DNA from 3 places in the Pandoraea apista genome. Region 2 is predicted to be linked to each of the others. Evidence: predicted binding sites of a transcription regulator. Region 2 holds the regulator's gene; each other region holds the start of a gene.

Region 1 (10,514 bases), 1.7 Mb from region 2:
AGACCTGCAACCATTCTCGGCCCGCGAGTTCGCAGACGCCCTGCTGGGATAAACGCCTCCGGCAACACGCGTCGCCACACACGCGAAAAGACAAACGGCCCGCCATTTCCGCTTGGCGGGCCGTTTGTCTTTATTTTTCGCGCGATGGAGGCGAGCGGCGGATTCGGGCAACGCAAGCGGATGGTCACTCAACCTTCCCGCCGGACGCCTGCCGTCGAACGAAGCGCTACAACTGCTGGGCGACGAGCCCTGCGCAGAGCCCCCACATCATCGTGCCGACTACGCCGTCGAGGATCTGCCATGCCCGTGCGCGCGCGAACAGCGGCGCAAGCAATCGGGCACCGTAGCCAAGCACGGTGAACCACAGCACTGACGCGGTCATCGCGCCTGCTGCGAACCAGACATTGCCCGGCGGCGTTTCTCGCGCCCCAATACCGCCGAGCAGAATCACCGTGTCGAGATAGACGTGGGGATTGAGCAGCGAGAGCATCAGCACCAGGACGAACGCGCGTTGCCAGGTCATGTCCTGCGTGGCGGCGCGGCTGCCGTCGGCCTGCAACGCGCCAGCGCCGCGAAACGCCGCACGCCAGGCGCGCAGGCCATACCAGAACAGGAACGCCGCACCACCCCACGTAACCGCCGTAAGAAAGCGCGGATACGCGGCGATGAGGCCGCCCATTCCGGCAACGCCTGCCGCGATCAGCACCATGTCGCAAATGGCGCACACGGCCACGACCACGCCCACGTGACGCTTCAGAATGCCCTGCCGTAGCACAAACGCGTTCTGCGCACCGATCGCCATGATGAGGCTGGCGCCAAGCGCCATGCCCCGCCAGAAAGCCGGGTCGAGCATGACCTTACTCAGCGTCGGGTTGCGCTTCGGGCGCGGCGCGACGGAAAGCGTCGAGCGTCTGGCAGTGAGTGTTGATGGCGGCAATACGCGGGAACGGCGTCATGTCCACCTTGAAACGGTTTGCGTTGTAGACCTGAGGCACGAGACAGCAATCGGCCAGTGTGGGTGTGTCGCCGAAGACGAACTTGCCCGGCGAGCGTTGCGCCGCCAGTCGCGCTTCCAGCGCCTTGAACCCCTCAACGATCCAGTGAACGTACCAGGCGTCCTTCTGCGCGTCGCTCACGCCCAGATCGTGCTTGAGATAACGCAGCACGCGCAGGTTGTCGATCGGGTGGATGTCGGCGGCAATATCCAGCGCGAGCGCTCGCACCTGAGCACGGGCCACCGGATCGGACGGCAGAAGCGCGGGCGTCGGATGCACGTCTTCCAGATACTCAATGATGGCGAGCGACTGGTGAATGTTTGCGTTGCCGTCGATGAACGTCGGCACCAACCCGTTGACGTTGAGCGCGCGGTACGCCGGCTTGAGCTGTTCGCCGCCGTCACGCACCAGATGCACGGGCACTGTGTCGTAATCGAGCCCCTTCAGATTCAGGGCGATCCGCACACGATACGCGGCGGAACTGCGGAAATAGCTGTACAGCGTGGACATGGCAGACCTCGAAAGCGGAATGTGGAAAGACGCGCAGGGTGTGAAATCGCTCGAATCACTCGCGTCTGAACACGAGATGGTACTTCAAGCGCTGGCTCCAGGGACACCCGATTGCGTATGATGAACGGGTACGAATTCCTGCCGCCAAGTGTCATGACCTCTGCCGCCCCCTTTGCCTGCGCGCCGCTGCTCAAAACCATCGCCCGAGGGGCGAAAGGCGCTCGGCCGCTCAGCGCCGACGAGACCCGCACGTTGTTCGACGCCATTCTCGCCGACCGTGTGGCGCCGGCGGAACTCGGCGGGGTACTGATCGCCTATCGCATCAAGGGCGAAACGCCCGTCGAGCTGCGCGCGATGCTCGACGCCGCGCACGCGACGTTCACGCCCCTCACCGCGCCGACCGACGCGCCGCCGCCCGTCCTGCTGCCCAGCTACAACGGCGCACGCAAGCAACCGAATCTCACGCCGCTGCTGGCGTTGCTGCTCGCGCGCGACGGCATTCCGGTGCTCGTGCACGGCCAGCATCACAGCGGAGCGAATCGGGTCGGCACGCAGGCGATCTTCGCGGAATTGGGCCATGCCGCCTGTCGCTCGGCCGCCGAGGCCGAAGCCGCGTTGCAGGCGCGCCGCGTCGCCTATCTGCCGATTGCCGCCCTCTCGCCCGCGCTGGAGCGGTTGCTGGAGATGCGGGCCGTGCTAGGCGTTCGCAACTCCGGCCATACGGTGGTGAAGTTGTTGCAGCCGTTTGCGGGCCCGGCGCTGCGTCTCGTGAATTACACGCATCCCGAATACCGGGAAACGCTCAGTGAAATGTTCGCCGACGCCGCCAACAGTCCGGCGCCCGGCGTGCTGCTCGCCCGTGGCACAGAAGGCGAGCCGGTCGCCGATGCCCGCCGTCAGGCCGCCATCGACGGCTTCTGTGACGGGGCATACCGGCTGTGGCAATCGGCGGAGGAAGGCGCCACGAGCGCGCCGCCGGCGCTGCCTGCGGCCGATGCAGCAGTCACTGCCCGATGGATTGAAGCGGTGCTGGCGGGTGATGTCGACGTGCCCGCGCCGATTGCCCGGCAGATCGAAGTGATTCGTCAGGCACTGGGGCTGGAGATCTCGCGCTGAATGCCCCGGGCTTGGTCATCGGCGATTCACGCGATATTCGATCGATATCCGGACGTGACAAAACCAGATTTGCTCGAATTTGACGCCAAACTGCACGAAACCAGCAAATTAAATAATTTTCGGAACATTTTGTACCGAAATCAATCAAATATTTTGTTCGGAGAGGACGCCCGGCGAGTACCGGGCGAGTACCGGGCGAGATAGCGCCTAGAACGGTTGGAGCGGCCAGCCTACGCTGCCCGCTTCATTCGGCCGATGCCATGCGGGTCGCTTGCCAGGAGATGAGGTGCCATTCGTCGGCTTCCAGTACATGGACTGCCGTATAGGCCATTTGCGACTCGAGCGAGCCGGTTGCGGTTTCCAGTTCGATTTTGAGCTTGCCGGTTACGACCACGGTGTCGCCAAACTGGCGCAGCTCCTGCGCCCGGATATCGATGTCCAGATATCGACGGCGGCCCGAGGTCAGGGCGTCGAGAAATTCGCGCTTGGTTTCGCGTTTGCCGTTCGAATGAACGTAGTGAAGGCCGTCTGCCAGGAGAGCGTCGAGTTGTTCGACGTCGCCCTCGACCATTGCGTCGAAGCGCGCCGATTCACGCTCGCGCACTACGTCAATATGCTTTCCCGCCATGTTGCCCTCCCGTCTTCGCCGACCCCAAACGCTCGCGACTTGGGTTGCAATTTACACCATCCACGCGACGTTTGCGCCAGTGACTTCTCCGGTTTTACGGGGGGTGCTGGAAAACCCCGAGGCGCCGGAAACTTCCCGCCCTGTAAGGGTTCTAACGTCTTTAGCACTCATCGAAAGAGAGTGCTAAAATGCTTTCCCAGAGGCTAACCAGGAGTCCACCACTTGAGTACTGCCGCCACTTTGCATCCGACGACGCCGGCCACCGGCACGGCGCCGAATTCTCGTGCCCTTGCTCTCGCCCCGTCGGCATTGATGCTGCCGGGCAGTCTGGGCAATATCGACAGCTATATTCAGGCTGTCCATCGCATTCCGATGCTCACCGCCGAGGAAGAGCAGTCGCTCGCCAAGCGCCTGCGTGAAAACGACGACCTCGAAGCTGCCCGTCAGCTCGTGCTCTCGCACCTGCGACTGGTGGTCTCGATCGCGCGTAACTACCTCGGCTATGGTCTGCCGCACGCCGACCTGATTCAGGAAGGCAACATCGGCCTGATGAAGGCCGTGAAGCGCTTCGATCCGACCCAGGGTGTACGACTCGTATCGTATGCCATGCATTGGATCAAGGCCGAGATTCACGAATACGTGCTGCGCAACTGGCGCACGGTCAAGGTCGCCACGACCAAGGCCCAGCGCAAGCTGTTCTTCAACCTGCGCAGCCAGAAGCAAGGCCTGCAGGCGTTCACGCCGGAAGAGATCGATCAGGTCGCACGCGATCTGAACGTGAAGCGCGAAGATGTCATCGAGATGGAAACGCGCATGTCGGGCGGCGATATCGCCCTTGAGGGTCACAGCGACGACGGCGACAGCGCAAGCTTCGCTCCCATCGCGTACCTCGCCGACTCGCACCAGGAGCCGACCGCCGTGATTGCCGCGCGCGAGCGCGACCATCTGCAAAGCGACGGTCTGCAAACGGCGCTCGCCCGCCTCGACTCGCGCAGCCGCCGCATTATCGAAGCGCGCTGGTTGTCGGTCGCCGACGATGGCAGCGGCGGCGCCACGCTGCACGAACTGGCAGACGAATTCGGCGTGTCCGCCGAGCGCATCCGTCAGATCGAAGTCGCCGCCATGAAGAAGATGAAAGGCGCGCTGCAAGCTTTCGCGTAATGTTTTGATCGGACGGGCGGCGGCAACGCGACAAATTGCCACACGCCCCGCCGGATCACCGCCGGCCGTTCACCGCCGACACCGAAGCCCCGTGAGACTCACGGGGCTTTTTTATTGGACTTCGAAAGTTCACCGGTCATCTGCATCGGACTTGATGCATCGCAAGGTCGCCCGGACGGCCGGTCGATAGAATCGACTCGTACGTGGCCATGCTACGTGCGAAGGACGGCCCGGGGGCCGTTCGCCGCGTCGGAACCTTGTCTCGAACTCGCTTCTCGCCGGCCACCTCTCGCGGTGGCGGATTCGTATCGAACCAGTGTCGTCCGCGTGTCATCCGCCCCCGTGCTCCGCGGTTTGACATTTTCAAGCGATAAGGCAAAATGCGCCGAAAGTCGACGCTGTTTCCAACGACACGACTTTCGACGCCAGGAGCCGTCACGGATGGACACCCACTCTCCTAGCAGTCTGAAGCCTCCCGCGCCGACCGCGCCCGTTGCGGCGTCGCGCTCTGCCGCTATCGTCGCCTGGCTGATCAGGCGCTGGCGCACCCGCCCTTCCCGTTTCATGGTTGAAATCCTGATCGTCCTTGCGATCAAGGTAGTACTCCTGTTCATATTGAAGCACGCGTTCTTCGACGCCCCGATGGCCAAACACATGCAGTTGCCGCCGGACGTCGTGGCTCGCGCCCTCATCGGGCCGCAAGCCGTCGAAGCGCAGTCCCCTACCCCAAGTCAAGGTGTCCGCCATGATCAGTAGCGAAGTCGTTGACCTCTCGCGCCTGCAGTTCGCCATAACGGCGCTGTATCACTTTCTGTTCGTCCCGCTCACGCTCGGCCTGTCCTGGCTGCTTGTCATCATGGAGTCGGTCTACGTGATGACCGGCAAGCAGATCTACAAGGACATGACCCAGTTCTGGGGCAAGCTCTTCCTGATCAACTTCGCGATGGGCGTGACCACCGGTCTCACGCTCGAATTCCAGTTCGGCACAAACTGGGCTTACTACTCGCACTACGTCGGCGACATCTTCGGCGTGCCACTCGCCATCGAAGGTCTGATGGCGTTCTTCCTGGAAGCCACGTTCGTGGGTTTGTTCTTCTTCGGATGGAACAAGCTCTCGCGCATTGGCCACCTCGCGACCACGTTTGCCGTGGCGCTGGGCTCGAACCTCTCGGCGTTGTGGATTCTCGTCGCCAACGGCTGGATGAACAATCCGGTCGGTGCGCACTTCAACTACGAAACCATGCGCATGGAGTTGAACAGCATCTGGGACGTGATCTTCAACCCGGTGGCGCAGGTGAAGTTCGTGCATACACTCTCGGCCGGTTATGTGACCGCCGCGATGTTCGTGCTCGGCATCTCCGCGTGGTATCTGCTCAAGCGCCGCGACGTGCCGTTCGCACTGCGCTCGTTCGCGGTGGCAGCCGGCTTCGGGCTGGCCTCCACACTCTCGGTCATCGTGCTGGGTGACGAATCGGGCTACACCACCGGCGAAGTGCAGAAGGTCAAGCTCGCCGCCATCGAAGCGGAATGGGAGACGGCCAAGCCGCCCGCATCGTTCACGCTGTTCGGCTTCCCGAACCAGAAGGAAGAGCGCACCGACTACGCCGTGAAGATTCCCTGGGCGATGGGCCTGATTGCCACGCGCTCGGTCGACACACCGGTCATTGGTCTCTCGCAGTTGCGCGACGAGCATAAGGAGAACATTCAGCGCGGCATGATTGCCTTCGCAGCACTCGAGAAGCTGCGTGGCGGCGACAAGTCGCCGGCCGTGCGCGCCGAGTTCGACAAGTACAAGGACGACCTCGGCTACGGCTTGCTGCTCAAGAAATACACGCCAAACGTGGTCGATGCCACGCCGGAACAGATCCATATGGCGGCCAACGACACGATCCCGCCGGTGGCGCCTGTGTTCTGGTCGTTCCGCATCATGGTCGGCCTGGGCTTCCTGTTCCTCTTCACATTCCTGTGGGCCTTCTGGCTGTGCGCGCGCCGCCGTCTGCTCAAGCCGCGTTCGGCCTGGTTCCTGCGCTGGACCGTATGGGCCATTCCGCTGCCGTGGCTGGCCGCCGAATTCGGCTGGATTGTTGCCGAAGTGGGCCGTCAGCCGTGGACCATTGCGGGCATTCTGCCGACGCACCTCTCAACGTCGTCGCTCTCGGCAGGCGACCTCTATCTGAGCCTCGCGGGCTTCATCATTTTCTATACCGCGCTGCTCGTCATTGAAATGTTCCTGATGGTGAAGTACGTCAAGCTCGGCCCGTCGTCGCTGCACACCGGCCGCTACCACTTCGAGACAGAAGCGACGAACGGTGCGGCCATCGCCAGCGACCGTCCGGTAGCTTCGGTCTGATCGTCAGGGAGACACGACATCATGATGATCGATTACACCGTACTCAAGCTGATCTGGTGGGTGCTCGTCGGCGTGCTGCTGATCGGCTTCGCCTTCTTCGACGGCTTCGACATGGGCACCGCCACGCTGCTGCCCTTCCTCGGCAAAACCGACGCGGAACGCCGCGTCATCATCAACACCGTGGCGCCCACGTGGGAAGGCAATCAGGTGTGGTTCGTGACGGCAGGCGGGGCCATGTTCGCCGCGTGGCCGCTCGTCTACGCCGCAGCGTTCTCCGGTTTGTACTGGGCGTTGCTGCTGGTGCTCTTCGCGCTGTTCTTGCGTCCGGTCGGCTTCGACTATCGCAACAAGCTGCCCAGCGCACGCTGGCGCAATTCGTGGGACTGGGCGCTGTTCGTCGGTAGCGTGGTGCCGTCGCTCGTGTTCGGTGTGGCCTTCGGCAACCTGCTGCTGGGCCTGCCGTTCTCGTTCGACAACACCATGCGCTCGACGTACACCGGCTCGTTCTGGGCGTTGCTCAACCCGTTCGCGCTGCTGTGCGGTCTGGTGAGTGTGCTGATGCTGGTCACGCACGGCGCGGCGCACCTGCGCATGAAAGCCGATCCGATCGTGGCCGAGCGCGCCGGACGGATCATGCGCCTCACCGCGCTGGGCACGCTGGTGCTGTTCCTCGTGGCAGGTGTGCTCGTCGCCACGCATATCGACGGTTTCGCCATCACGCAAATGGGCCCGACCGACTCGCCGGCCAACCCGTTGCTGAAGGAAGTCACGACCGGCCCCGGCCTGTGGCTCACGAACTATCACACGTATCCGTGGATGATTGCAGCGCCCGTGGTGGCCGGCCTGTGCGCCTTGCTCGCGGCCATGCTCGCGACCAGCCGGGCTTATGCGTGGACGTTCGTCGTGACTGGCCTGATGATGGCCGGGATCATCCTCACCGCCGGCTTCTCGATGTTCCCGTTCGTCATGCCCTCGGGCACTGCGCCGGGCAGCAGCCTCACGGTGTGGGACGCCACCTCGAGCCAGCTCACGCTGCAAATCATGTTGATCGCCGTGATCGTCTTCCTGCCGATCGTTCTGCTCTACACCGGCTGGGTGTATCGCGTCATTCGTGGCCGCGTCACCATTGAGACGGTCAACGACAACCCGCACACGATGTACTGATCAAGGAGTCGCGACATGTGGTACTTCTCTTGGATTCTCGGCCTCGGCCTCGCGCTCGCGTTCGGCATCATCAACGTGATGTGGTTCGAGGCGCATGACGACCTCGAACGCCGCAGTCAGGAAGGTAGCTGAGCCTGGCTGGCACAAGGTGGAAACAAAAATCGCGCCCCTCGGGGCGCGATTTTTTTGTCCTGGCGCTTTGACACTTTAACGCTTGACGCGCTGTCATCCGATCCAGTGAATGCGGGCCAAACGGCTCGATGCGGTGGCGGCCTCAGCCCAGCAACGTCTTGAGATCCTTGGCCATCGCATCGACCGGCTCGTCCGGACGCATGAACAAACGCAACTGGCCGTTCGGATCGAAGACGTAGATCCCGGCGGTGTGATCGATGGTGTAGTTATTTGGCGTCGAGCCTTCCACCTTGTTGACCACCACGCGGAACGACTTGGTCACTGCCTTGAGCGCGGCGTCGTCTGCCGGGCGCAGGCCGACGAATGCCGGGTTGAACGCAGGCACGTACTGGCTCATCAGCTCCGGCGTATCGCGCTGCGGATCCACCGTCACGAACAACACCTGCACGCGCTGCGCGTCGGTGCCGAGCTTCTGCATCACCTGGTTGAGTTCTGCCATCGTCGTCGGGCAAACGTCAGGACAATGCGTGTAACCGAAGAACATCACCACGGCTTTGCCCTTGTAATCGGCGAGCGTGCGCGTCTTGCCCTGAGGGTCCTGCAACGAGAAGTCCTGTGCGAACTCCTTGTTCCCGGTGATATCCAGACTCTGGAACGTAGGACCTTCCTTGCCGCACGCAGCGAGCAACACGGTGAGCCCCATCAACAGCATGGCGCGACGCAACCAGATGACAGCAAGATTCATGAACGAATGACCCCAGAACGTATGGAAAAACGCCTTCCAAAAATGCAACAGGCGCGCCGGTGAAGAATACCGTATCGCGCCTGTCTTCGTGACTCACACCACAGCGGCCGAACCGCCCGGCCTCAGCCGAGCAGGAAGATCTGAACGTAGTGATCGATCAGCAATGCCGCAAACAGCAGCGACAGGTAGACGATCGAGTAGCGGAACATCGAGCGCGAGAGCGCATCGGAATAGTTGCGCCACAGCTTGATCGCATACCCAAGGAAGATGCCCGAGAGCACCACTGCCGAGACGAGGTACAGGTAGCCGCTCATACGATGCGCAAACGGCAGCAATGACACCGCGAACAGCACCACGCTGTAGAGCAGGATCTGCAGGCGCGTGTACTTCTCGCCGTGCGTAATCGGCAGCATCGGCAAGCCCGAATTCACGTAATCCTGACGGCGATAAAGCGCGAGCGCCCAAAAGTGCGGAGGCGTCCAGACGAAGATGATGAGCACCAGAATCCACGCATCGGCCGGCACGGCGCCGGTCGCTGCGGCCCAGCCGAGGGCCGGCGGCATGGCGCCCGACGCACCGCCGATCACAATGTTCTGCGGCGTGGAGGGCTTGAGAATGATGGTGTAGATCAGCGCGTAGCCGACGAACGTGGCGAGCGTGAGCCACATCGTGAGCGCGTTGGTGAACGTGTAGAGCACCACCATGCCGGCGGCGCCAAGGATCGTCGAGAAGACGATGATCTGCCACGGAGCGATCTCGCCGCGTGCCGACGGGCGCCACGCCGTGCGGCGCATGAGGGCGTCGACACGTTGTTCGATCAGACAGTTGACGGCGAAGGCGGACCCGGCGAGCAGCCAGATACCGATGGTGCCACCGATCAGCACCTGCCACGGCACCATACCGCGCGTGGACAGGAACATGCCGATGACGGCGCAGAAGACGGCGAGCTGCGTCACACGGGGCTTGGTCAACGCCCAGTATTGTGCGATACGGCTAGACGGCGGATGGGGAAGGGTCGTGCTTTTCATACACTCAGAGGCAATGCGCTATGCCGAGCCAGTCGGGGCGCCAGCGAGTGGTGCGGTAGCCGGCTCCGCTGACGGGAGGGGCTTCTGGCGGGCCGGAAGGTCTGCCTGATCTGTCAGGCCGGCCGCAATGGGCGTCACCGTTCTGGCGGCGCGAATGCGGTAGTTTAACATAACGAGCAACAGCAGCAGGACGGCCGCCCCGCCGTTATGAGCGATGGCGTTGAGCAGCGGCCATTGGAAAACGATGTTCGACAATCCCGTCGCGAACTGCACGAACACCAGCATCAATACCAGAATAGACGGTTTTCTGAGCGCGGCATGACGTCGCAGCCGGCTCGCCAACCACGCCAGATACGCCACCACCACCACCGCAAACGTCCGGTGCACCCAGTGGATCGCCACGAGCGCATCCATCGGGATCACCTCGCCGCCCGCGGTCTTGCCTAGCTCGCGCCAGAGCCTGAAGCCGTTGTGGAAGTCCATCGGCGGCACCCACTGTCCCTGACAGGTCGGGAAATCGGTACACGCCAACACGGCGTAGTTGGTACTCACCCAGCCACCGAGCGCAATCTGAAACACCAGCAACGCCAGCCCGATCAGCGCCGCCCAACGCCAGCGCAACGCGCCCGGGTCGGCCGCCACGCTCGTCGTCGGCATTTGACGCGACGCCAGCCATGTCAGCGAA
Region 2 (10,514 bases):
GAGGCCGTGACGGCGTTGTGGGATTCGGTGTTTTCAGACGCGGGACCGGTCTGATATCGGCCCGCGGATGAGCTCGGGCGGTCGATGGTGCGCCGCCCGTGCGACGACTGTTTGTGACGGAGACGATGGACGCAACACGTCGTGCATTGCGCGGGCAGGGCGGGCTGGGCGGCCCCTGGAAGGCTAGGCAGCCTCAGCGCCTCAGAGGGCGAGCATCTCCCGCGCGTGCTTGCGTGTCGTTGCGGTAATCTCGACACCTCCCAGCATCCGCGCAATCTCCTCGACACGCTCCGTGCGGCCAAGCGGCTCGATTTCACTCATCGTCGTATCGCCGTCGCTGCGCTTCTTCACGCGCAGATGCTGGTGGCCGAGCGCCGCGACCTGCGGCAAGTGGGTGACGCACAACACCTGCCGTCCCTGACCGAGTTCGCGCAGCAGACGGCCGACCACTTCGGCCACCGCGCCGCCGATACCGGAATCCACTTCGTCGAAAATCAGCGTCGGGGTGAGGCTGGCGCTGCTGGCAATGACCTGCAAGGCGAGACTGATACGCGCCAGTTCGCCCCCCGATGCCACTTTAGCCAGGGGCCGCGTCGGCACCCCCGGATGGCCGGCCACGAGAAACTCTACCGTTTCCAGACCAAACGATTGCGGCTCCGACGTTGCGCTGAGCGTGACTTCGAAGCGTCCGCCCGGCATGGACAGATCCTGCATGGCGCGCGTGACTTCGCGTGAGAGCGACGCCGCAGCTTTCGCGCGTGCCTTCGACAACTCCTTTGCCAGCTTGTGGTAGGTGGCGTGGGCAGCGTCGGCGGCAGCCTGCATGGCGGCGGTGTCTTGCGATGCCGTCAACTCTTCGAGCTGGGCGCGTCGTTCGGCATGCTCGGCAGGCAGTTGCTCCGGCGTGACACGGAATTTGCGCGCCGCCGAATGCAGCGCGTCGAGCCGCTGCTCGACCACGGCAAGACGTTCCGGATCGAGGTCGACCCGTTGCGCGTAGTGCGTGAGCGAATGCACGGCCTCGCGCAACTGAATCTCCGCAGGCTCCAGCGCGGCCAGCGTGTCCGCGAGTCCGGCGTCGATCTCGGCCAGTTCGCGAATTTGATGCACGACGTGGCCCAACGACGGAACGATGGCGCCGTCGGCTTCCGCGAGCGTATCGAGGGCGCCTTGCACCCCGTTGATGAGGCTGGCGGCGTGCGAGAGACGCCGATGTTCGGCACTCACTTCGTCCCATTCCCCTTCCTGGGGATTGAGCTTGTCGAGTTCCGACGTCTGCCATTCCAGGCGTTCGCGCTCCAACTGCAATTCGCGGTCGCGGCCATGTGCTTCTTCACATCGTTTGACGAGGCGCCGCCATTCCTTGTGGGCCGCGGCAGTGTCGGCGCTAAGCTGCGTAGCGCCGGCATGCGAGTCGAGCAGACGGCGTTGCGCGTCGGGACGCAGCAATTGCTGATGCGCGTGCTGGCCGTGAATATCGACGAGCATCTCGCCGAGTTCGCGCAATTGAGCGAGGGTGGCGGGTGTGCCGTTGATGAAGGCGCGCGAGCGCCCGCCCGAGTCGAGCACGCGGCGAAGCAACACGCCGCCGTGCTCTTCGAGCGTGAGCGCCTGCGCCTGCAACCAGGCTTCGAGATCGGGACGCGCTTCGGCGTCGGCGGCGAATTCAGCGGTAATGTCGGCCCGCGCCTGGCCATTGCGCACCATACTGGTGTCGCCGCGCTCGCCCATTGCCAGCGCCAGCGCATCGATCAGGATCGATTTGCCTGCGCCGGTTTCCCCCGAAAACACGGTGAAACCGGCGGAGAATTCCAGGTCGAGACGATCGACGATTACGAAATCGCGAATCGAGAGACTGCGTAGCATGGGATATCGGGTGAGGCTTGAAGTCAGTTCTGGGGCGTATCTTCGTCGGAGATATGCTCGTTCCAGTGCAGTTTGCGGCGCAGCGTCGCGTAGTAGTTGTAGCCCACCGGATGCAGGAACGTCACCTGATGTGCGGAGCGGCTCACCAGAATCCGGTCGCCCTGACGCAGTTCGGCAAACGACTGCATGTCGAAGTTGGCGCCGACTTCGCGTCCGCCGGTAATCGTGATGACGATATCGCTCGAATCGGGCAACACAATCGGGCGGTTCGAGAGGGCGTGCGGCGCGATCGGCACGAGCACCACTCCGCCAAGGCGCGGGTGCAGGATCGGGCCGGAGGCCGAGAGTGCATACGCGGTGGAACCGGTCGGCGTGGCGACGATCAGGCCGTCCGAGCGCTGCTTGTACATGAAGCGGCCGTCGACATCGACGCGCAACTCGACCATGCCCGAGATCCCCGAGCGGTTCACGACGACGTCGTTGAACGCGAGCGTTTCGAAGAGCGTCTGGCCGTCGCGCTCGATGCGGGCGGCCAGCAGCGTGCGCTGCTCGCCTTCGAAATGTCCTTCGAGCATGGCCGGCACGACCTGGCGCATCTCGTCGAGCGGAATATCGGTGATGAAACCGACGCGTCCGTGGTTCACGCCGATCAGCGGCACCTTCGACGCCGCAAGCTGGCGGCCGACGCCAAGCATCGTCCCGTCGCCCCCAACGACGACGGCCACATCGACCTGCGTGGCGATTTCCTGGATATCGAGGGTCCGGTACGGATCGGCCGCAGCGCCGATGTTGTGCGCCGTGTCGCGCTCGAAGACGACGTGATGCCCGCGCTGGGCAATACATGCCGCCAGCGTGAGCAGAGGTTCGGCAACGCCGTCGGCATGATATTTCCCGACGAGCGCTACGGTCTTGAAAGGGCTCCCTGTTTTCATGCCGCCATTACACCATAAGTCGATGACAGCAACCATCGGCATCCGCCGCCTGATGCGGTTCTCGCCTCGGGGTTTGCCGCACGCCGCGTATGCACATTTCGCGTTACAATTTTTGCCATGCTAGATCAACGTGCGCAAGCTCTCCTCAAAACCCTGATCGAACGGTACATCGCCGATGGCCAACCGGTCGGTTCGCGCACGCTTTCCCGGTACTCGGGGCTCGACCTCTCCTCGGCGACGATCCGCAACGTGATGGCCGATCTCGAGGCACTCGGCTTTGTGTCCAGCCCCCATACGTCTGCCGGTCGCGTGCCTACCCCGCGTGCTTACCGTCTGTTCGTCGACACCATGCTGACGGTGCGTCCCCTTGAGAAAGAGGCCGCCAATCTTCTCGCGTCGCATGTGCAGAACCGGTTACAACCGGCAGGGCCGCAGCAACTCGTTGCCTCGGCGGCACAGGTGCTCTCGAACCTCTCGCAATTCGCGGGCGTGGTGCTCACCCCGCGTCGCAGCCAGACCTTCCGTCAAATCGAGTTCCTGCGGCTGTCGGACAAGCGAGTGTTACTCATCATCGTCACGCCCGACGGCGACGTGCAGAACCGCATCATCCTGACGGAAAAAGACTATTCACCGGCGCAACTGGTCGAAGCGGCGAACTATCTGAACGCCCATTTCGGCGGCCATAGCTTCGACGACGTACGTGCTTACTTGCGCGGTGAACTCGATGCCCTGCGCTCCGACATGAGCGCCTTGATGCAGGCCGCCGTTCAGGCAGGCAGCGACGCCATGGCCGACAACACACGCGAGAGCGTGCTGATTTCGGGCGAGCGGAACCTGCTGGGTGTGGAAGATCTGTCATCGAACATGGAACGCCTGCGCAGGTTGTTCGACGTGTTCGAGTCCAAGACCGGCCTTTTGCAACTGCTCGACGTGTCGAGTCGCGCGCAGGGCGTGCAGATCTTCATCGGCGGCGAATCGAGTCTCGTGCCGATCGAGGAGATGACGGTCGTGACGGCACCGTACGAAGTCGACGGCGAGGTTGTTGGCACACTGGGCGTGATCGGCCCGACACGCATGGCTTACGAGCGCGTGATTCCGATCGTCGACATCACGGCCAAGCTGCTTTCCAACGCGCTCAGCCAGCATTGACCTGCGCTCGCGCTGCCCGCGTGCTATCGCTTCGCCTGCTTTACGTTACAACTCCGTAGCATTCCTTTACACGCTGTCACATACGGCAGGCTTACGCTCGAAGTGTCACTTATGGCGAAGTTGCGAGCATCGCCTTCGTCAAAGGATTCGGACAGAACGACACGGTAACGCACCCGGCGCAGCGGTGGGTGCGTGAACCTGAAGGGCCCGGAGTGTCTATGAAATCCCTGATTTCCTGGCGGACGATGGTCCGTTATCTCGGCGTCGGGCTTGCGCTCGGCGCGTTAGGCGCCGTGGGCTTACCCGCGCTGGCGCAGGCGCAAAGCGCCGATCCGCCGGGCCGGGTGGCCCGGTTGAACGAATTCGACGGCACCGTTACGTACGCACCCGCAGGCACTGGCGACTGGCGCTACGCCGACCGCAACCGGCCGCTGACCACCGGCGACGCCCTCTGGGTCGATCGCAACAGCCGCGCCGAGATGCATGTCGGCGGCACGGCGGTTCGCATGGGGGCGTCCACGAGTGTCGCGCTGTCTGCCGTGACCGATCAGAACGTGCAACTGAACGTAACGCAGGGCACCGTCGGCCTCCGGCTGCGAACCTACGATCCGAATCAGCCGTACGAGATCGATACGCCGAACCTGGCGTTCGTGCCGCAGCAGGCAGGGGAGTACCGTGTCGATGTCGATCCGAATGGCGTGACGACGGTCAGCATCTGGCGCGGCGCGGCCACCGTGTATGGGCAGGGCGCCTCGGTGCCGCTGCAACAGGGGCACCGCGTGGCGTTCGTCGGTCAGAATCTGACGCAGCAGCCAACGAGCCCGCTCGTGGCGGACGCATTTGACCAATGGGTACGCCAGCGCGACGCCCGCGAGGACGCCTCGGTGTCCGCCCGCTACGTGCCGCGCGACATGACCGGCTTTGAAAGTCTGGACGATTACGGTACGTGGCAGGAAACGCCGAACTACGGCGCCGTATGGGTGCCGTCGAGCGTGCCGTCGGGCTGGGCGCCGTATCGCACTGGCCACTGGGTCTGGGTCGATCCGTGGGGCTGGACGTGGGTTGACGACGCACCGTGGGGCTTCGCGCCTTATCACTATGGCCGGTGGGCCTATGTCGATGCGCGCTGGTGCTGGGTGCCGGGGCCGGTTGCCGTACGGCCGGTGTACGCACCGGCGTTGGTCGGCTGGGTGAGCGGCAGCAGTGGCGGCAATCAGTGGGGCATTTCGTTCGCGGCAGGCGGGGTGGGCCTCGCGTGGTTCGCGCTCGGCCCGCATGACCCGTATCGTCCGGCATATCGCGCCAGTTCGTCGTACGTCACGAACATCAATCGGTCGACGGTGATTCAGACGACCAACATCACCAACATCAACAATGTGTACGTGAATCGCAATGTGCGGGGCGCCGTATCGACGATGCCGGCACAGTCGTTCGTGCAAGGGCGTCCGGTGGGTGCGCCGGTGGCCTTGGCGGCGCCGCGCGCGGGGCAGTCGTGGCGAGTGGCGAATACGCCGGGTGTGGCGCCGGTGCAGCAGAGCGTGTTCGGCAATAGCCGTCCGGCGGCCGGGGCGCCGCCGACGGGTGTGTTCAGCCGGCAGGTGCTCGCAACGCGCGCACCCGCAGCCCGGGCTATGCCGTCGCGTGAGCTGACCAGTCAGTTGCACCCGGTGCCGAACGCCGGCGGCGCGCCGTTGGCTTTCGTTCAGAATGCGCAACAAGTCCAGAATACGCGGCCGGGAGCCTCGAACTCGCAGGGGCGCGTGCAGCCGCGTGTGACGGTCGTGAGTACACACGGACCGGTCGGTGCGCCGATTGGAGTGAATGGCGCAACGCCCGCACGGCCTGCGATGGGCGCGGCCGGTGCGGTGGGCGCTACCCCGGCGCACGGTGCGCTGCCGCCGACGGGCGCTGTGCCTCCGATGCATGGTGCGCCGGGCGTCCCCGGTCAGCCGGGGGTGCCAGGGGTTCCGGGAGCGCCGGGGCGGCCGGGCGTGCCGGGGGAACCCGGTGTGCCGGGTGAGCCGGGCTATGGCGGGCGTGGCGTTTATCAGAATCGTCCGGGGCAAACCGCGCCGCAAGCCCAACCGTCGGGGCGTGGCGAACAAGGGGCGCCGTCCGGTGTCCCGCATCCGCCGGGCGTGAGCGCGGCGGGGCAGCCCGCTTTGCGCGGCGAGGGGCAGCAGGCAGTGCCGCAGCCCGGGCACGACGCCGCACAGCGCGATATGCAGATGCGCCGCCCGTCGCCGCCGGAGACACGAAATGCGCCCCCGGCTCCGCAGCGTGGTCAGCCGGAAGACGGTGAAGCCGCCCGTCGGCCGCAGCAGTGGCAGTCCCACGCACAGCCTCAGGTGCCGCAAGCCCAGCCGCGCCCGCAACCGCAGGTCGAGCGTCCTCAGCCGCGCCCGGAGCCGCAGGCCGAGCGGCAGCCGATGGCGCCGAGACCTCAGCCCGCGCAAGAGCGCCCGCAGACGGTGCCCCATCCGCAACCGCAGGAGCATTCGCACCCGCAAACGGCGCCGCGGGAGAACAAACCGGAAGGCGCCCGCGCACCGTCGCACGAGGCGGAGCATCCGAGCGCAGCGCATCGCCCGCAGAAGGAAGACGAGCATCCGCACGGCTGAGCGTTGACTCGCCCGCCCCTGCGTCAATCGTGGCTGACGCAGGGGCGGGCGGGGAGTCATGCCGCCTGCCCTCGCCGGATGTCGGCCAGGTTTGCGGTAAAGTACGATCCATGCGCTTCGATCCTGAACCCATTTCGCATGGCCAGTCCGGCAAGACAGCCGTTCTGCTGATCAACCTTGGCACGCCCGACGAGCCGCGTCCTGCGGCCGTGCGTCGCTATTTGCGCGAGTTCCTGTCGGACCCGCGCGTCGTGGAAATCCCCTCGTTCGTGTGGCAGCCGTTGCTGCGGCTGGTGATTCTGCCGTTTCGCTCGCGTCAGTCCGCGCAGAAATACGCGACGGTCTGGACCCGCGAAGGCTCGCCGCTCAAAGTGAACACCGAGCAACAGACGAACGCTTTGCGCGCCTTGCTGCATGCGAACGACTACGACGTGGTCGTCGACTACGCCATGCGCTACGGGAATCCGTCGATTCCCGAACGTATTCGCGCGCTGCGGCAAAACGGCGTGGAGCGTATTCTCGTCCTGCCGCTTTATCCGCAATACTCGAGCAGCACGACTGCCACGGCCAGCGACGCCGTGTTCCGGGTGCTCGGCCGCCTGCGCAATCAGCCTGATGTGCGCACGGTGCGCGACTACCACGATCATCCCGCCTATATCGAGGCGCTGCGTCAGCAGGTCGAGGGCTATTGGCAGCAGCACGGCCGACCGGATTTTGCGGCCGGCGAACGGTTGCTGCTGAGCTTTCATGGTGTGCCGCGCCGCACGCTCGATCTGGGCGATCCCTACCACGATCAGTGCGTGAAGACAGCGCGCTTGCTGGCGGCCGCGCTGGGTCTCGACGAAACGACCTGCCGTCTTACGTTCCAGTCGCGTTTCGGCAAGGCGGAATGGCTTCAGCCCTACACGGCTCCGACGCTCGAAGAACTGGGCCGTGGCGGCACGCCGCGTGTCGATGTCTTCTGCCCCGGTTTCACGTCCGATTGTCTCGAGACGCTCGAAGAAATCAATATGGAAGGCCGCCACGCCTATCTGTCCGCAGGCGGCAAGGCGTTCCACTTCATTCCCTGTCTGAACGGCGCGGGCGCCTGGATTACGGCGCTGGGCGAGATTGCGGCGCGTCACCTGCAAGGGTGGCCGGTACTCTCGCCGGAGGGCACGGCGCAGGCGTCGGCGGCAGCGGTGGCGTCGACCCGTCAGCGGCAGGTCGCTGCCATGGCGGCATTTGACGAGGCGAGTGCGGCGGCTGCCGCCACCGCCGCCGCAGCGGCCGAGCAAAACCGGTCGGGAGCGAGCACGTGACGATCAAGGTCGACGATTCGCCGCAGGCCGCCACGCGCATCGACAAATGGCTGTGGGCCGCGCGCTTCTTCAAGACACGCTCGCTCGCGACCCAGGCGGTCGATCGCGGCCGCGTGCTGTGCAACGACGCTCGCGTGAAACCGGCGCGCGACGTGCGCCCGGGCGACATCGTGACGGTGGATAACGGCAGCACGCGCTGGGAAGTGCGGGTGAAGGCCATTGCGGAAGTCCGGGGGTCGGCGCCCGTCGCACAATCGCTGTACGACGAGACAGAAGCCAGTATTCGCGCTCGTGCTGACGAGAGTGAGCGCCGACGTCTATTCCAGGAGCCCGCCGCGCAGATGCACGGGCGCCCGACGAAACGGGACCGGCGGCGTCTCGGCGGCGTTGGCGAGTAGACTTACCGGTTGACGATCCCGATAAGCCGCTCATTTGCGGCTTTTTTCAACGCCTGAATGAACGCCGCCGCTGGCGAAATGCGCAGCGGCGGACGTGAGGTGGAGCGGAGTTTAGCTGTCCCGCGAGACGCGAAACGAACCGGGAGAGCGGCTTCGCGCGCGACGGCAGCGTGTCGCGCGCACCCGGGGCGATCAGCGCGAAGGGATTCCGGTGTTGGACGAATGCACCGGCACGCCCGGCATTTCCACGAAGTGATGCAGCACGGCCCGCACGCCACCATATTCGGTGTCGCGCCGCGTGACTGCGCCGGACAAGCAGATCGTAATCGTTACCGTCGTCACCAACGCAAGGATGAAGACAACAGCCAGTGGCAGCTTCATGATGCGCTCCTGAAAGAACACTACGCCAGACGGGGGGTGTCCGGCGAGCGGCCGGGTCCAGCACGGCACATCCATCAACTGGACCGTAATTCATGTTAGGTCGCAGCAACGGCCGATACAATAGAGGACTCGTAACGCGTGTAACCGGATATTTGCCGGCACGCCGCGCGCACCGACATGGCGCACAGAATGCCCGCCAGCTCTTGAAATCGGTGTGAACGCCCTTACTATCCAAAGGGATTTGAACCGGCGGCGCATCGTCGTGGTGCGCTGCAAGAACCTTTTGACGACTCAAGCTCATGACTGAACAGCAAAACACCCCCGACCAGCCGATTCCGTCTCAGGCCGAAGCGGCCCCGAACGACGCTGCGCTCGAGAACGAAGCGCTGCCCTCGGTCGAGGCGCAGCTTCTGGCGGCACAGGCCGAAGCGGCCAGCCTGCGCGACGACGCGCTGCGTGCCCGCGCCGAGATGGAGAACGTGCGCCGCCGCGCGGAAGACGAAGTGGCCAAGGCTCGCAAATTTGCCGTGGAAAGCTTCGCGGAGAACCTGTTGCCGGTGATCGACAGCCTGGAGGCTGCGGCGGCCGACAAGAGCGGCGACGTAGCCAAGTTGCAGGAAGGCGTTGCCCTGACCCTGCGCCAGTTGGTCTCGGCGCTCGAGCGCAGCAAGGTGACGGTCATCGACCCCGCTGGCGCGAAGTTTGATCCGCATCAGCATCAGGCGATCTCCATGGTGCCGGCCGAGCAGGAGCCGAATACGGTGGTATCGGTGCTGCAGAAGGGGTACCTGATCGCCGATCGCGTGCTGCGCCCGGCGCTGGTGACGGTAGCCGCCGGCAAGTAAACGTGTTGCCATGACATCATGGCAAGCTTAGGTGATTTCAACGACGCAATGGTGGGCGTGCAAGACGTGGAAAGCTGCCGACGTCGGCATCGACGGGGCGGCCGGGTAACGGCAAGCGCAGGATCAGGCAAGGATCAGCGACCATGGCAGGCGAACTTCCGGGCATGACGGCAGTAGACGGCACGGCATTCGAGGTGTTTTCGATGCGCGAGCTAACGACCGAAACGTTCGATGAAGGCCTTCGCGAGGCAGGCGACGCGCTGGCGGTAGTGTTTTTCTGGGGCGTCGATTGTTTCAACTGCGACGTCGCCAAGAAAACCATGCTTGCGCAGCGCGAGGCCATTGAGGCGTTGGGGCTGCGCTGGTTTCATGCCAACGTGTATGCCGATACGGCGCTGGGCAAGCGCTTCGGGCTGCACGGCGTACCCACGTTTTTCTTCTTCCACGAAGGCAAGAAACTGGGCCGGGCGACCGGCTGGCAGGGCCTGCCCCAGTTCCGGCTGGCGGTGGCCGCCGCCCGCGAGAAAATCGCGGCGGCGGGGGGCAAAACCGGACGGCAAGAAGGGTCTTGAAATGCACCGGGCTGCACCCATATGTCGTGCAGATCAATGAGTTGAATGGGCCTCGGGCCCGACAGAAAGACGCAAAGGACGCTAGGAGAAATTCAAATGGGCAAAATTATCGGTATTGACTTGGGCACCACGAACTCGTGCGTGGCCGTCATGGAAGGCAATCAGGTCAAGATCATCGAAAACGCGGAAGGTGCGCGCACCACGCCGTCGATCATCGCCTACATGGACGATGGCGAAATCCTGGTCGGCGCACCGGCCAAGCGCCAGGCCGTGACCAACCCCAAGAACACGCTGTACGCTGTCAAGCGCCTGATCGGCCGTCGCTTCGACGAAAAGGAAGTGCAGAAGGACATCGGCCTGATGCCGTACAAGATCGTCAAGGCTGGCAACGGTGACGCCTGGGTGGAAGTGCGCGACCAGAAACTGGCCCCGCCGCAGATTTCCGCCGA
Region 3 (10,514 bases), 350 kb from region 2:
GACGTCAAATTCCATGACAGCGCGCGCGCCCGCATCGTCAAAGGGGTGAACGTGCTCGCCGATGCAGTGAAGGTCACGCTTGGACCGAAGGGTCGCAATGTGCTGATCGAACGCAGCTTTGGCGCCCCCACCATCACGAAGGACGGTGTATCGGTTGCCAAGGAAATCGAGCTGAAAGACCGCTTCGAAAACATGGGCGCGCAGATCGTCAAACAGGTCGCCTCGAAGACCGCCGATGTGGCCGGCGACGGAACGACTACCGCCACCGTGCTTGCGCAGGCCATCGTGCAGGAAGGCATGAAGCATGTTGCCGCCGGCATGAATCCGATGGACCTCAAGCGTGGTATCGACAAGGCCGTCGCTACCGTGCTTGATGAACTGCGCCAACTCTCGAAGCCGATTTCCACGAACAAGGAAATCGCGCAGGTGGGATCGATCTCTGCAAATTCAGACGAAGCGATTGGCAGAATCATTGCCGATGCCATGGAACGAGTCGGCAAAGAGGGCGTGATTACGGTCGAAGACGGCAAGTCGCTCGACAACGAACTCGACGTAGTGGAGGGCATGCAATTCGATCGCGGCTACGTCAGCCCGTACTTCATCACCGATCCGGAAAAGCAGGCGGCGTATCTGGACGACGCTCTGGTCCTGCTCCACGACAAGAAAATCTCGAACATCCGGGATCTGCTGCCCATCCTTGAGGCGACCTCGAAGGCGGGCAAACCCCTGCTGATCGTTGCGGAAGATATCGACGGCGAAGCCCTGGCAACGCTCGTGGTCAACGCGATGCGCGGCATTCTGAAGGTGGCCGCCGTCAAGGCGCCCGGGTTTGGCGACCGCCGCAAGGCGATGCTCGAGGACATTGCGATCCTCACCGGAGCCACCGTCATTTCCGAAGAAACCGGCATGCAGCTTCAGAAAGCCACGCTCGAGGATCTGGGGCGGGCCAAGCGCGTCGAAGTCCGCAAGGACGACACCATCATCATTGACGGTGCGGGTGACGAGAAGCGCATCGAGGCGCGCGTGCAGGCGATCCGTACGCAAATCGAAGAGGCGACGAGCGACTACGATCGCGAGAAACTGCAAGAGCGCGTGGCGAAGCTGGCGGGCGGTGTGGCCGTAATCAAGGTCGGCGCGGCGACCGAGGTTGAGATGAAGGAGAAGAAAGACCGCGTCGACGACGCGTTGCATGCAACGCGCGCGGCGGTAGAAGAAGGTATCTTGCCGGGCGGCGGCGTGGCGCTTCTGCGTGCGCGGTCTGCGGCAAGCCACCTGAAAGGCGCTAACAGCGATCAGGACGCGGGCATCCAGATCGTGCTGCGTGCGCTCGAAGCACCGTTGCGCGTCATCGCCGCCAACGCCGGGGACGAGCCTTCGGTGGTCATCGCGAAAGTGCTCGAGGGCAATGGCAATTTCGGCTATAACGCAGCCACGGGCGAGTATGTCGATCTTGTCGAGGCGGGCGTGGTCGATCCGACCAAGGTTACGCGCACGGCTCTGCAAAACGCTGCTTCGATTGCCGGGCTGATCCTGACGACGGATGCCACGGTCGCCGACGCGCCGAAAGAGGAAAAGACAATTCCGTCCGGCGCACCGGAACTCGAGTACTGACCCAGCGGTGGGTTGTGCACGCGCCGGTCTACAGTCGCGACCGGCGCGTTTCGTTCGGCGCCGCACGATGTCTGTGTCATGCGGCGCCGTTTTTTGCCGGAGACAGACATGAGGCTTGAACTTTCCATCGACGCTAATCCGCTCGACATAGAGATCGACGACGTGGTCGCGGGACTGCTCGCTGCCCGGCTTGATCTTCCCGCTGGGGCGGACAACAGCGAAGCGCTCGCACGCTATCTCAGCGAGAAGGCTGCGCCATGGACGCTCGACGAAGACCACATGCGCAAGCGTATTCTTCGCAGGCTGATTCTTGACATAGCCGACCCCGCACTGATTATTCGCCATCTCATGGCGGATGACTGAACTGACTCGACCCGCGCAATGGGCAATCGTGTCAGTCCCCATTTGTGAGCCGGCGAACGGGCGGGGGTGCCGATTTTCTTCGTCGATCAGTTGTCCTGGCCCGGCGTAGCGAACCCCGGCAGACCGAGTTGCTCCGGCAACTGGGGGACTCGCCGAAAGCGCGAGCTGTCATAGCCCATAGCTTCCAATCGCGTGAGCAGCGAGCGGTAAGTCGCGTCGTCAATCGTCGGCGTGCGCGAGAATATCCATCCAAGCGATTTATCCGGGTAGCCGAGAATGGTGTAGCGGTAATCGGGATCCACGTACAAGGTGAGTTGAGAGACGTAGATCGGCCAGATGAGTCGTACACGCCAGTGACCGCCTTCGCTGCCCGGCACTACGCTGTCGAGAAACTGGTAGTGGGTTTCGGGCTGGTCGAATCCCCCTTTGCGGCCATAGAAGTGATCGTCGATTCTTCCATCGTCTCGAAGTACCCATTCCGCTCGGGTCGCGACGAAGCCACGCTCGGCGAAATAGGGAATGTTGGCAACGACGTACCAGCGGCCCATGTATCGAGGCAAGTCGACCGAGGTAACCTTGAGCGGAACATTGGCGAGAGGGTTGGGGTTGGGAGGGGACCCGGAGCAGCCTGCGAGCGCTATGCAACATAGCGTTGCGCATGACACGGCCAGACCGCGTGCCAACCGCGCCGCCGCTCGCTTTGTCCAGCCGACTATCCGGGAGAGGAGCCCGCCCGCCAGCGGATAAGCACTCGCAGCATATTGGGTCATACCGTTTCTCCCACGACCTTCTCTCGCTTCTCGAACAGGTGATGACCGACGCTCCACGGCTGGCCGCTCGCATCACCGAACAATGCAGCAACGGCTATCCGCACGCGAGCGGGCGCGGCAAACAGACCACAGAAGGTCGTTGCGACTGTCAATAGCATGTATGACTCCCGGCAATGTGGTTGGCGATGCGCTCGTATACGGGTAAAGCACCCGGCCGGATGCACGGCTGACGAATTTCTTCCTCCAGTGAAAGAATTCACATGCATTGATGCATCCGAAAGCAGTCCTCATCCGTTTTAGCTTTTGCTTCCATCTCGGAGAAGCGCTACCAATCGGGTGAAGGAATGAAAAAGTTCAAGCAAGCCGGATTTCTTGCGATCTGTCTGTCTGTGGGCGCCGTTACCGGCTTCCAGGCTGTCTCGGCGTCGGCCGCCATGGATGGCGCGGATCAAACGGTCATGGTGGGCGGGGCGGCCATGTATCCCTCCAAGAACATTATTCAGAACGCGGTCAATTCTAAGGACCACACGACGCTGGTAGCCGCAGTAAAAGCGGCGGGGCTAGTCGATACCCTTTCCGGCGCCGGGCCGTTCACGGTTTTCGCGCCCACGAATGAGGCGTTTGCGGCGCTTCCGGCCGGGACAGTCGACGGATTACTGAAGCCGGAGAGCCGGCCCGCGCTGGTGAAGGTGTTGACCTATCACGTGGTTCCGGGCCGCCTCTCGGCTCAGGAACTCATGAAGGCGGTCAACGACGGCGGGGGCAAGGCGATCCTGAAAACGGTCGAGGGAGACTCGCTAACCGTGATGAGCGACGGTACTCACCTGACGGTGACCGATGACAAAGGCGGCACCGCGCGCGTCACTATCGGAAACGTCATGCAATCGAACGGCGTGATTCATGTCGTCGACAAGGTGCTCCTGCCGTAACGACCCCATGGGGAGGCGGCGCGCGTAAGCACCTGCCTCCCAAAAGTCTCCGGGGCGATCTGCTTTCGCCATGTCTGCCGTGCACCCGAAAGGACACGGCGCGACGTTTCGTGTCAGATATTGCGGTAACGCGATGAAGAAACACCGACTCTCCCGCCTTCTTTCGACGCTCTCGGCCTGCGCCACACTATGCGCTTGCACCCCGGTGAATGTGGTCAATGCCTTGACACCCAGCAAGACCTATCGCCTGGTCCCTGACATTGCTTATGGCGACGCCGAGCGGCTAAAGCTCGACGTCTATGTGCCGACGCGACCTGCTGGGCGTGCGGCCGGCATGCCCGTTGTTGTATTTTTCTACGGCGGCAGTTGGCAAAGCGGTGAGCGTGCCGAATACCGCTTCGTTGGCGAAGCACTCGCGTCGCGGGGATTTCTTGCGATTCTGCCGGACTACCGAACCTATCCGGACGTGATCTTCCCCACGTTCATGGACGACGCGGCGAAGGCGGTACGGTGGGCTATCGATCGGGCGAGCGCTTTCGGCGGTGATTCGGAGCGCGTGTTTCTCATGGGGCATTCGGCGGGCGCCCAGATCGCTGCATTGCTTGTGACCGATGAGCGTTACCTGCTCGAAGCGGGCTTGGCGACGCGCAACATCTCGGGCATGGTAGGACTCGCCGGGCCGTATGATTTTCTGCCACTACAAAGCAAAGTGCTTCGTCGGATATTTCCCGAACCCGTGCGCAAGGCGAGCCAGCCGATTGAGTTCGTCACGGGGTGCGAGCCTCCCATATTTCTGGGGGTAGGCGATACCGACAGTGTCGTCTTGCCCGGAAACGCCGTCCGGTTTGCCGAGCGGTTAAGGGCGATGCATGGCACTGTGGAGATTCGACACTACAACCTCGGTCACGCATTAATGCTGGGCGCGATCAGTGCACCGTTGCGCCGTTTCTCACCGGTGCTGGACGACATCGCCGATTTTGTAAATGCCATTTCGGAGCGAAGGGTGGTTCGTCAGGTCTGTACGCAGACTGAGCATTTCGCCGTCGGCGATACATCGTCGATCAAGTGATAAATGGAGCAGCAAGGCGTGATGCCGCGACTAATGCCTCAGGCGTCGGCATCGCTCGGAACAATACGTAACGTTTTCCCACGCCCGTGCCCATTTCTTGCGCCAGACGAACGAGCGTCCGCACACAGGGCAGATTTTGCTCGGCAGAAAAGGCTTTCGGTGCACGTTATTCCGACGGCATGGTGCGGTTTTGCGTCACCCAGATAAGCGCATCGGTATCGACGCCCAACGCTTGCGCCCGGGCCAGGATGCGTTTCATGTCGTTGTCGGCGATTCGTTTGTCCCGAGCCAGAATCCAGCAGTAGCCGGTGTCGGGCCCGAGAACCAGCGCCCATCGGTAGTCCGGATCCAGTGCTGCAACGTGGTAACCGCCGTAAAAGGGCCCGAAAAAAGAGACCTTGAGCGAGGCGACATCCGGCGCACCGGTGAAGCGAGCCTTTCCGCTGACTTCTTTCCAGCGACCCGTGGCTGGATCGAAACCACGATTCAGCACCTTGACGCTGCCATCCGGCTGGCGCGTATAGGTTGCCGAGACGTCCGTCATGCCGCGCTCGAACGAGTGATCGAGGCGTGCCAGTTCATACCAGCGCCCCTCGTAGCGCCCGATATCAAACGGCGATACCGGGATGACTCCCGGTGGTGGATTCGTGCTCGCGCAGGCCGACACCAAAATCAGCAACGACGAAAGCACTCCCAGCAGCCCAATCCGGAATGACGTTCCGACGAAAACACTCTCTCTCATGGCATACCTTCGACGGTGAGTTTGAAGAGAACGGGGTAAATCGGCCTGTCGCCCCGAGCGGGACCCGCTGGGCGAGTTCAACGCTCCGGCACTTGCCGGCGCTTGGCCCGCGCAATATGGCGTCAAAACAAGTGGGGATGTCAGACCGTATAAAGGTACGAATGCTCCCGCGTCTGCGCGCCGGAGTTGCTTACTGAGAACGCGTAGCCATTAACGTCAGAAACTCACGGCGCAGCGAAGGATCTTCGAGAAATCTCCCGCGCATCACACTGCTCACCATGCGCGCACCGTCATCTTTGGTCCCTCGCCAGTGCATGCAGAAGTGATCCGCTTCTATGACGAGTGCCAGGCCATCCGGCGCAATTTTCTCCTCAAGCAAGTCGGCGATTTGTTTCACCGCTTCCTCCTGAATCTGCGGTCGGGCCATGATCCAGTTGAGCAAACGCGCATATTTGGACAGTCCCGGGAGATTTGAATCGGCGTTCGGCAGAATGCCGATCCATGCGTGCCCCATGATAGGACACAGATGGTGTGAGCAAGCGCTCCTCACCCGGAGCGGACCGATCAGCGTAAGTTCGTTCAATTGTCCGATGTTCGGAAATTCGGTGATGGCCGGGGGCGGCTCGTAGCGGCCCGCGAACACTTCTCTCACGAACATCTTGGCCACGCGTTTCGCCGTGTCGCGGGTGTTGTGATCGTTGTCGACGTCGATGACGAGCGCGCGCAGCGCATTTTCGATATGAAACGCGACTTCTTCCTGAAGCCTGTCTACGTCGCCTTCGCGCAGATGGGAAGCGATATTGTCGTTCGCATGAAACCGGACGCCTGTATTACGCAGACGCTGAACGATGGCTTGCGACAACGGAATCCCGTCCTGAGTGCTCTGCGTGATGGCTGGCTGCGAATCGATAATTGCGCCCATGAAATTCTCCTTAGCGGAAAGGGTTCTGATGACCCGCGCCTTATCGTTCGCGGCGCCCCATACCCGGAATAGACCAGCCCTCGTGCGCGACTATCGCGGCCAGAGCATCTTCAAACAATGCGACCGCTTTGTTGGCAGCATCGCCCAAGTGCTGGTGGAGCAGGGCGTCGGCGGGGGAGCGCGACAGGCACTCATCGCTATATCGCTCGAAGGCGGAAACTTGCAGCACCAGTTCGGCAAGATGCTTGGGACACTCGCACGCAATCGTCGTCGATTGCGAGGCCACGTTGGCCAGCGTTTCATCGTCGAACCGACGCGGTGATCGCGACCAACGCGGGTCATGGCCCGAACCTGACGCATTGTCGCGACGCAACGACCGAACGAAATCGACGATGATTTCGTTCGCATGCAACAGCGCGTTGGATTTTCGCTTTAGCTCGATGCCCTCGAGACGAGCGAGATCGATGGCGCGACGCGCGCCGAAAGCGTAGACGACAAGGACTTGCTCGCAACGGATGCGCCGCGCGGCCGCAACGATGGAGAGCACTTTGTCTTCGTGAAGTGCCTCGACGCGAACGACCATGCCGTTTGTCATGGCGCGTTGGTCGTCGTCAGGTGGAATATCTTCAACGCTATTGAACGTAAGGCATGTAATGCCCGCCGGCGTTTCCGGTTTCACGCTTTCGCCGAAACCCACAATGATCAGGTTCGCAGAAAGTGGTTCGCTTTGCGAAAGGGGGGCGCCGGCACCGCTCGCCAATCGGCTCAACTGCTCGTTATCCAAATGAGCGATTGCACCGATTGCATGCCCTTTGTCGACGAGTGACTTGATGGTTCGCAGTCGACCGACATCCAGGTCGGAATACTGACGCTGACCGGAGGCGCTCGTGGCAGGAGAAATGACGCCATAGCGTTGCTCCCAGATCCGCAACGTGGCGGCCGGCATATCGACGAGTTTTGCGGCTTCGCCACTTCGATAACGTCGAACTGAACTCACTCTGGCCTCCATTCCTGGCGCGCTTCAATCGAAGATGTAATCCGGGGTTAACTTAACTCAATGCTTCCGTGGAGTCAATAATTTAACTCGTTTTATTGTTTATCTGTTATTTTGAGTTGAAAATATGACTCAAAAATCTTTGCTGAGTGCGAAAGTCGCTCGCTGTGGACGGGCGTTTTCGAGGGAGGGGCGGGCAATGCGGGACGCGTCTATCTGGTGCGAGCTGGCGCAGCCCGGGCCGAGATCGGTAATAATGGCGGTCGATCGCAGGCTGCGCAGCACTTGCACAAATGCTCGCGCCTGTGCCGGAGTCTTAACTCAGAGAATCGTTATGCGTGACATCATTGACGGCTTTCTGCGATTTCAACGCGAAGCCTATCCCCAGCGTGTCGAGCTATTCAAGCGACTCGCCACCAGCCAAAACCCGAAAGCGCTGTTTGTTACCTGTTCGGACAGCCGCGTCGTGCCGGAGCTGCTGACGCAGCGCGAGCCGGGCGAGCTATTTGTAATACGCAACGCAGGCAATATCGTTCCGTCGTACGGGCCCGAGCCCGGTGGCGTTTCCGCGACTGTCGAGTATGCGGTTGCCGTGCTGGGCGTGCGGGACATTGTGATTTGCGGCCACTCGGACTGCGGTGCCATGGGCGCAATTTCGCGCTGCACCTGTCTCGACCACATGCCGGCAGTTGCCAACTGGCTGCGACATGCCGACGCCGCGAAAGTGATCAACGCGGCGCACTCGTTCGATACGCCCCGCGCCAAGCTTGACGGGCTGGTGCGAGAGAACGTGATTGCCCAACTGGCAAATCTGCGTACTCACCCTTCGGTAGCGCTGGCGCTGGAACAAGGGCGCATGAACCTGCACGGTTGGGTCTACGACATCGAAACCGGAGGCATCGATGCGCTCGACGGCGCCACACGCACGTTCGTTTCGCTGGCGGAAGCGCCAAGCACCGTGGCGGTGACCTCGCGCAATCCGGACGGGCGTTGAGGCCCGTTAGCATTGCCTGCCGTCATCATCTAGCCCCCGCAAAGCACAAAAATGTAGCCCTAGGGAAAACCCCGCGTCTTGAAATCGTAAAACCCCGTCCCTATAATTAGCACTCGTTGGCGCAGAGTGCTAACGCCATGAATTCACCATATATGCAAAAAATTGCATATTTAGTTTTGACGATCTCACACTGAGAGAAAGAGGAGCTTGTAATGAACCTTCGTCCCTTGCATGACCGCGTTATTGTCAAGCGCCTGGACAACGAAACGAAGACGGCGTCGGGCATCGTGATCCCTGATGCCGCCGCTGAAAAGCCGGATCAGGGCGAGATCCTGGCTGTCGGCCCGGGCAAGCGCGATGATCAAGGCAAGTTGATCGCACTCGATGTGAAGGTGGGCGACCGTGTTCTGTTCGGCAAGTACGCCGGCCAGGCCGTTAAGGTCGACGGCCAGGAACTCCTGGTCATGCGCGAAGAAGACATCATGGCCGTCGTGGCCGCCTAAGATTGTCTGCCCCCAGACATCTTCCGTAAAGTATTCAAGGAGTTATTGCAATGGCAGCTAAAGAAGTCGTTTTCGGCGATGCCGCTCGCGCCAAGATGGTCGAGGGTGTCAACATCCTCGCCAACGCCGTCAAGGTGACCCTGGGCCCGAAGGGCCGTAACGTTGTGCTCGAGCGCAGCTTCGGTGGCCCGACCGTGACCAAGGACGGTGTGTCGGTCGCCAAGGAAATCGAACTCAAGGACAAGCTCCAGAATATGGGCGCGCAAATGGTCAAGGAAGTGGCTTCCAAGACCAGCGACAACGCCGGTGACGGCACCACCACCGCTACGGTGCTGGCTCAGTCGATCGTGCGCGAAGGCATGAAGTTCGTCGCCTCGGGCATGAACCCGATGGATCTGAAGCGTGGTATCGACAAGGCCGTTGCTGCCGCCATCGAAGAACTGCGCAAGATCAGCAAGCCGTGCACGACCAACAAGGAAATCGCTCAAGTCGGCTCGATCTCGGCCAACAGCGACACCTCGATCGGTGACTACATCGCCAAGGCGATGGACAAGGTCGGCAAGGAAGGCGTGATTACCGTCGAAGACGGCAAGTCGCTGCAAGACGAGCTGGACGTCGTCGAAGGTATGCAATTCGACCGCGGCTACCTCTCGCCGTACTTCATCAACACCCCGGAAAAGCAAGTTGCGATTCTGGAGAACCCGTTTGTCCTGCTGTTCGACAAGAAGGTCTCGAACATCCGCGATCTGCTGCCGGTGCTGGAGCAAGTCGCCAAGGCTGGCCGCCCGCTGTTGATCATCGCTGAAGATGTCGAGGGCGAAGCCCTGGCAACGCTGGTGGTGAACAACATCCGTGGCATCCTGAAGACCTGCGCCGTCAAGGCACCGGGCTTCGGCGACCGCCGCAAGGCCATGCTGGAAGACATCGCCATCCTGACGGGCGGCCAGGTCATCGCCGAAGAAATCGGCCTGACGCTGGAAAAGGCCACGCTCAACGAGCTGGGCCAAGCCAAGCGCATCGAAATCGGCAAGGAAAACACCATCATCATCGACGGTGCCGGCGAAGCTGCGAACATCGAAGCGCGCGTCAAGCAAATCCGCGCCCAGATCGAAGAAGCTTCGAGCGACTACGACCGTGAAAAGCTGCAAGAGCGCGTGGCCAAGCTGGCCGGCGGTGTTGCCGTGATCAAGGTCGGCGCTGCGACCGAAGTCGAAATGAAGGAAAAGAAGGCTCGCGTGGAAGACGCACTGCACGCTACGCGCGCTGCCGTGGAAGAAGGCATCGTCCCGGGCGGTGGTGTTGCACTGCTGCGCGCTCGCGTGGCCGTGGCCGACATCAAGGGCGCCAACGCTGACCAGGACGCCGGTATCAAGATCGTGCTGCGCGCCATGGAAGAGCCGCTGCGCCAGATCGTCACCAACGGTGGCGAAGAAGCCAGCGTCGTTGTGGCCAACGTGATTGCCGGCAAGGGCAACTACGGCTACAACGCGTCGACCGGCGAGTACGGCGATCTGGTGGAAATGGGCGTTGTGGACCCGACGAAGGTTACCCGCACCGCACTGCAAAACGCCGCATCGGTGTCGGGCCTGCTGCTCACGACCGACTGCGCCGTTGCCG

What was found. The regulator HrcA, encoded in region 2, represses chaperone genes, less so after heat shock. The targets are predictions, from matches to a motif close to TTAGCACTCNNNNNNNNNGAGTGCTAA.
Region 1: rpoH (RNA polymerase sigma factor RpoH) is a predicted target of HrcA. The motif match lies at 3,410-3,436, and genes of this name have one in related genera.
Region 3: groES (co-chaperone GroES) is a predicted target of HrcA. The motif match lies at 8,501-8,527, and genes of this name have one in related genera.

Annotation. Positions count from the first base shown of each region.
Region 1 is NZ_CP013481.2:4,950,921-4,961,434, forward strand. Features, by position in the region: gene ftsY (signal recognition particle-docking protein FtsY) at 1-52, shown strand, start outside; gene AT395_RS22345 (LysE/ArgO family amino acid transporter) at 227-853, opposite strand; gene maiA (maleylacetoacetate isomerase) at 858-1,505, opposite strand; gene ybiB (DNA-binding protein YbiB) at 1,623-2,621, shown strand; gene AT395_RS22360 (nuclear transport factor 2 family protein) at 2,866-3,249, opposite strand; gene rpoH (RNA polymerase sigma factor RpoH) at 3,472-4,410, shown strand; gene cydP (cytochrome oxidase putative small subunit CydP) at 4,852-5,166, shown strand; gene AT395_RS22375 (cytochrome ubiquinol oxidase subunit I) at 5,156-6,760, shown strand; gene cydB (cytochrome d ubiquinol oxidase subunit II) at 6,788-7,924, shown strand; gene cydX (cytochrome bd-I oxidase subunit CydX) at 7,940-8,056, shown strand; gene AT395_RS22390 (SCO family protein) at 8,199-8,801, opposite strand; gene cyoE (heme o synthase) at 8,924-9,829, opposite strand; gene AT395_RS22400 (COX15/CtaA family protein) at 9,848-10,514, opposite strand, start outside.
Region 2 is NZ_CP013481.2:1,191,652-1,202,165, forward strand. Features, by position in the region: gene glnE (bifunctional [glutamate--ammonia ligase]-adenylyl-L-tyrosine phosphorylase/[glutamate--ammonia-ligase] adenylyltransferase) at 1-54, shown strand, start outside; gene recN (DNA repair protein RecN) at 202-1,866, opposite strand; gene AT395_RS05560 (NAD kinase) at 1,890-2,840, opposite strand; gene hrcA (heat-inducible transcriptional repressor HrcA) at 2,916-3,947, shown strand; gene AT395_RS05570 (DUF6600 domain-containing protein) at 4,166-6,568, shown strand; partial or broken gene hemH (ferrochelatase) at 6,679-7,710, shown strand; gene AT395_RS05580 (RNA-binding S4 domain-containing protein) at 7,872-8,267, shown strand; gene AT395_RS05585 (hypothetical protein) at 8,460-8,648, opposite strand; gene grpE (nucleotide exchange factor GrpE) at 8,948-9,493, shown strand; gene AT395_RS05595 (thioredoxin family protein) at 9,637-10,065, shown strand; gene dnaK (molecular chaperone DnaK) at 10,162-10,514, shown strand, end outside.
Region 3 is NZ_CP013481.2:1,537,456-1,547,969, forward strand. Features, by position in the region: gene groL (chaperonin GroEL) at 1-1,611, shown strand, start outside; gene AT395_RS07120 (hypothetical protein) at 1,720-1,974, shown strand; gene AT395_RS07125 (lipocalin family protein) at 2,061-2,744, opposite strand; gene AT395_RS25500 (hypothetical protein) at 2,741-2,902, opposite strand; gene AT395_RS07130 (fasciclin domain-containing protein) at 3,089-3,673, shown strand; gene AT395_RS07135 (alpha/beta hydrolase) at 3,807-4,742, shown strand; gene AT395_RS07140 (DUF2256 domain-containing protein) at 4,773-4,907, opposite strand; gene AT395_RS07145 (lipocalin family protein) at 4,909-5,484, opposite strand; gene folE (GTP cyclohydrolase I) at 5,675-6,406, opposite strand; gene AT395_RS07155 (MerR family transcriptional regulator) at 6,447-7,403, opposite strand; gene AT395_RS07160 (carbonic anhydrase) at 7,735-8,394, shown strand; gene groES (co-chaperone GroES) at 8,607-8,897, shown strand; gene groL (chaperonin GroEL) at 8,948-10,514, shown strand, end outside.